One region of the Pseudomonas sp. EA_35y_Pfl2_R111 genome, then DNA from elsewhere that is predicted to be linked to it. Evidence: predicted binding sites of a transcription regulator. Region 1 holds the regulator's gene; the other holds the start of a gene.
What was found. The regulator sigma-54, encoded in region 1, starts transcription at its own class of promoters, with help from an activator protein. The targets are predictions, from matches to a motif close to ANTGGCATNNANNTTGCTNT.
Positions count from the first base shown of each region.

Region 1 (2,401 bases):
CGCTTCGATTTTCTGTTTGAGCTTCTCGACCTCCATGATGACTTGCACGTTGGTAATCTTGTCGAAGTGGCGCTCCAATCGTCCGAGTTTTTCGGCGATGTAGTCGCGTAGGGCGTCGGTCACATCCAGCTGGTGTCCACTGATGTTGACTTGCATACCGCTTTCTCCTTGTTGCCGTGTGTAAGAGGCAGGCGAGAGGCCTGCCGCCGGAACACTGTGGCGTGGAAGACTCTGGTAGAACGAGCCTGGCACGTTCGCTGATTGCATGCTGACAGTATGGCCGCATATGCGAAAAGGCGAGACCTGGGCAGATTCTGTACGGGTTGTCGTCTTCCTTCTTCGTGCCGCCTTAGATCAATCGTTTGCGCTCACTGGATGGCGCTATTCCGAGGGATTCACGGTACTTGGCGACCGTGCGGCGAGCGACTTGAATGCCCTGTGCTTCCAGTAAACCAGCGATCTTGCTGTCACTCAACGGCTTTTTCGCATTTTCCGCAGCGACCAGTTTTTTGATGATGGCGCGGATCGCGGTGGACGAGCACTCACCACCTTCGGACGTGCTGACGTGGCTGGAGAAGAAGTATTTCAGCTCGTAAATACCGCGCGGGGTGTGCATGAATTTCTGCGTGGTCACCCGCGAAATAGTCGATTCATGCATGCCTACAGCTTCGGCAATGTCGTGCAGCACTAGGGGTTTCATGGCCTCGTCGCCATAATCGAGGAAGCCGCGCTGATGTTCGACGATCTGCGTGGCAACCTTCATTAAGGTTTCGTTGCGGCTTTGCAGGCTCTTAATGAACCAGCGTGCTTCTTGCAGCTGGTTGCGCATAAAGGTGTTGTCGGCGCTGGAGTCGGCGCGCTTCACAAAACCGGCGTATTGCGCGTTGACGCGCAGGCGCGGCATGGCTTCCTGGTTGAGTTCCACCAGCCAGCGCTCGTTGTGCTTGCGCACGATCACGTCGGGTACCACGTATTCCGGCTCGCTGGACTCGATCTGCGAGCCAGGGCGCGGGTTGAGGCTCTGAATCAGGTCGATAACCTGGCGCAGCTCGTCTTCCTTGAGCTTCATGCGGCGCATCAGCTGGCTGTAGTCGCGGCTGCCGAGCAAGTCGAGATAGTCACTGGCCAGGCGCTGGGCTTCGCTCAACCACGGGGTTTTTGCCGGCAGCTGACGCAGTTGCAGAAGCAGGCATTCACCCAAGTTGCGCGCGGCGATACCGGTTGGCTCGAATTGCTGGATGCGGTGCAGCACGGCTTCGACTTCGTCGAGCTCGATGTCCAGTTCCGGGTCGAAGGCTTCGACCACTTCTTCCAGAGTTTCCTCCAGGTAGCCCTGCTGGTTGATGCAGTCGATCAAGGTGACTGCAATCAGGCGGTCCTTGTCCGACATCGGTGCCAGATTGAGCTGCCACAGCAGGTGGCTTTGCAGGCTCTCGCCGCTCGAGGTGCGGGTGGTGAAATCCCACTCGTCGTCATCGTTAGTGCTGCTCGGCAGGCTGCTGGCGCTGGTCTGGTAGATGTCTTCCCAGGCGGTGTCGACGGGCAGCTCGTTAGGAATACGCTCGCCCCAATCACCTTCTTCCAGGTTGTCCACAGTCTGCGTGGCTTCCTGGTAGTTGGTTTCCTGATAGGGCGCTTCGGGCTGTTCGCTGGGGCTGGCACTTTCTGCGCCATCGGCCATAGGGTCCGAATTGTCGAAATCATCGCCATCCTCCTGGCGTTCGAGCATCGGGTTGGACTCCAAGGCCTCCTGGATCTCTTGTTGCAGATCCAGGGTAGACAGTTGGAGCAGGCGGATGGCCTGTTGCAGCTGCGGTGTCATCGTCAGCTGCTGGCCCATTCTCAGGACTAGCGATGGTTTCATTGCAGACCTTATTTACCGGCGTCTGTGCGCAATCCACTACAGGGCGTTTTCAAAAAGCGCCACTAGGAAGCAAATTATATGCCTGACTTTTAGGGTTTTGCCTAGCCTTGGCTGCAGTCGGCTTGAGAAAAGCTGTAGCTACAGCCTGAATTCATGCCCCAGGTAAACTTCTTTCACTGTCTGGTTGGCCAGAATGGTCTCGGCATCACCTTCGGCGATCAATTGGCCATCGCTGACGATATAGGCGGTTTCGCAGATATCCAGGGTCTCGCGCACGTTGTGGTCGGTGATCAACACACCGATGCCCTTGGCCTTGAGGTGGTGGATGATCTGCTTGATGTCGCCCACGGAAATTGGGTCAACGCCGGCGAACGGTTCGTCTAGCAGGATGAACTTGGGGTTGGTCGCCAGGGCACGGGCAATTTCCACGCGGCGGCGCTCACCGCCTGACAGGCTCATGCCGAGGTTGTCGCGGATATGGCTGATATGGAATTCCTGCAACAGCCCCTCAAGCTCCTTGCGGCGTGCGGCGCCATC
Region 1 covers NZ_CAXAOM010000004.1:180,632-183,032, forward strand. The annotation lists gene hpf (ribosome hibernation-promoting factor, HPF/YfiA family) at 1-156, opposite strand, end outside; gene AACY25_RS16330 (RNA polymerase factor sigma-54) at 350-1,864, opposite strand; gene lptB (LPS export ABC transporter ATP-binding protein) at 2,003-2,401, opposite strand, start outside.

Region 2 (2,401 bases), on a different contig from region 1:
CTGTAGTACAGGTCGTATTCCAGCGGGTGTACGAAGGTGCGTACTTTGATTTCTTCTTCGGACTTCAGCTCGATGTAGGCATCGATAAAGTCGTCGGAGAACACGCCGCCTTTGGTCAGGAATGCACGACCCTTGTCCAGCTCTTCCAGGGCTTCTTTCAGGCTGCCACAAACCTGCGGGATCAGCTTGCCTTCTTCTGGCGGCAGGTCGTAGAGGTTCTTGTCGGCAGCATCGCCAGGGTGGATCTTGTTCTGGATACCGTCCAGGCCGGCCATCAGCAGAGCAGCGAAGGCCAGGTATGGGTTGGCAGCCGGATCCGGGAAGCGTGCTTCGATACGGCGGGCTTTCGGGCTGGATACGTAAGGAATACGGATCGAAGCCGAACGGTTACGCGCCGAGTAGGCCAGCATTACTGGAGCTTCGAAACCTGGGACCAGACGCTTGTAGGAGTTGGTCGACGGGTTGGTGAAGCCGTTCAGCGCTTTACCGTGCTTGATGATGCCGCCGATGAAGTACAGGGCGGTGTCGGACAGGCCGGCATAGCCTTCGCCAGCGAAGGTGTTCTTGCCATCTTTGGCGATGGACAAGTGCACGTGCATACCCGAACCGTTGTCGCCGTACAGCGGCTTCGGCATAAAGGTCGCGGTTTTGCCGTAGGCATCAGCCACGTTGTGTACGCAGTACTTCAGGGTCTGAACTTCGTCAGCCTTGGCGACCAGGGTGTTGAACTTCACGCCGATTTCGTTTTGGCCGGCAGTCGCCACTTCGTGGTGGTGAACTTCGATGACCAGGCCCATTTCTTCCATGGCATTACACATGGCGGTACGGATTTCGTGGTCGTGGTCGCACGGCGGAACTGGGAAGTAACCACCTTTAACGGCTGGGCGATGGCCCTTGTTGCCGCCTTCGACGTCCTGGTCGGTCATCCAGGAGCCTTGTTCGGAGTAGATCTTGAACATGGAACCGGAGATGTCGGACTTGAACTTCACTTCGTCGAAGATAAAGAATTCAGGCTCTGGACCGACGAATACGGTGTCACCGATACCGGTGGTTTTCAGGAATTCTTCAGCGCGCTTAGCGATCGAGCGCGGGTCGCGGTCATAGCCCTGCATGGTGCTTGGCTCAACGATGTCGCAAACCAGGATCAGCGTCGGCTCTTCGGTGAACGGGTCCAGGACGGCGGTTTCGTCAACCGGCATCAGGATCATGTCGGAGGCTTCGATGCCTTTCCAGCCATGGATGGAGGAGCCGTCGAACATTTTGCCGTGCTCGAAGAATTCGTCGTCCAGGGCGTCACGGGCCGGCATGGTCACGTGGTGCTGTTTGCCCTTGGTGTCGGTGAAGCGCAGGTCAACCCACTTCACGTCGTGTTCTTTAATAAGTTGAATCGACTTCGACATGCTGTCCTCCAGGTGGATAAGGCTCAAATCGTGAGCCCGCAATAGTACGGTAAGGCCGCGGCATACTCTGCCAGGGCATCCTGCCTCACAAGGGAGCAATTTGCATGCCAGTGCACAGGAATGGGTGTAAGCGCTGAAACTCAGGGTTGGCGGGGGCTGCATGGCGCTGCCCGATAAATATTTGCACCGTTATGGGTCGCCATATTTGCGGCGCGCTCTTTAATGGTGCGCGTTTTAGGCGTTTGAGGATTTTTGATCAAAGCGTGAGCAATTTCCGCTATAATCCGCGCCCCTGTTTTTTCGCGGCCTCGGCACCCCCTGTTTTCATGAAACTGATCGTTAAAGTCTTCCCGGAAATCACTATTAAGAGTCGGCCAGTGCGTAAGCACTTTATCCGGCAGCTGGCGAAGAATATTCGCTCGGTTTTGCGTGAATTCGACCCGCAGCTGCAGGTCAGCGGTGTGTGGGACAACCTGGAAGTCGAAACCCAGATCAGTGAGCCGAAAACCCTGCAGGCGATGATCGAGCGCCTGAGCTGCACGCCAGGCATCACCCATTTCCTGCAGGTTGATGAATACCCGCTGGGTGATTTCGACGACGTGCTGGAAAAGTGCAAGTTGCACTTCGCCGATCAGCTGCCGGGTAAAATCTTCGCCGTACGCTGCAAGCGCGCCGGTAAGCACGCATTCAGCTCTATGGATGTCGAGCGCTATGTCGGTAGTCAGCTACGGCAGCAGTGCGGCGCGGCCGGCATCTCGCTGAAAGATCCGGACGTTGTTGTGCGCATGGAAATCCGCGACCAGCGCCTGTTCGTTATTCACCATCAGCACGAAGGCCTAGGCGGTTACCCGCTGGGCTCGCTGGAACAAACCCTGGTGCTGATGAGTGGCGGTTTCGATTCCACCGTCGCCGCCTATCAAATGATGCGTCGCGGCCTGATCACTCACTTCTGCTTCTTTAATCTCGGCGGCCGTGCCCATGAGCTGGGGGTGATGGAAGTG
Region 2 covers NZ_CAXAOM010000003.1:270,248-272,648, forward strand. The annotation lists gene glnA (glutamate--ammonia ligase) at 1-1,400, opposite strand, end outside; gene thiI (tRNA uracil 4-sulfurtransferase ThiI) at 1,727-2,401, shown strand, end outside.
Region 2: glnA (glutamate--ammonia ligase) is a predicted target of sigma-54. The motif match lies at 1,493-1,512, and genes of this name have one in related genera.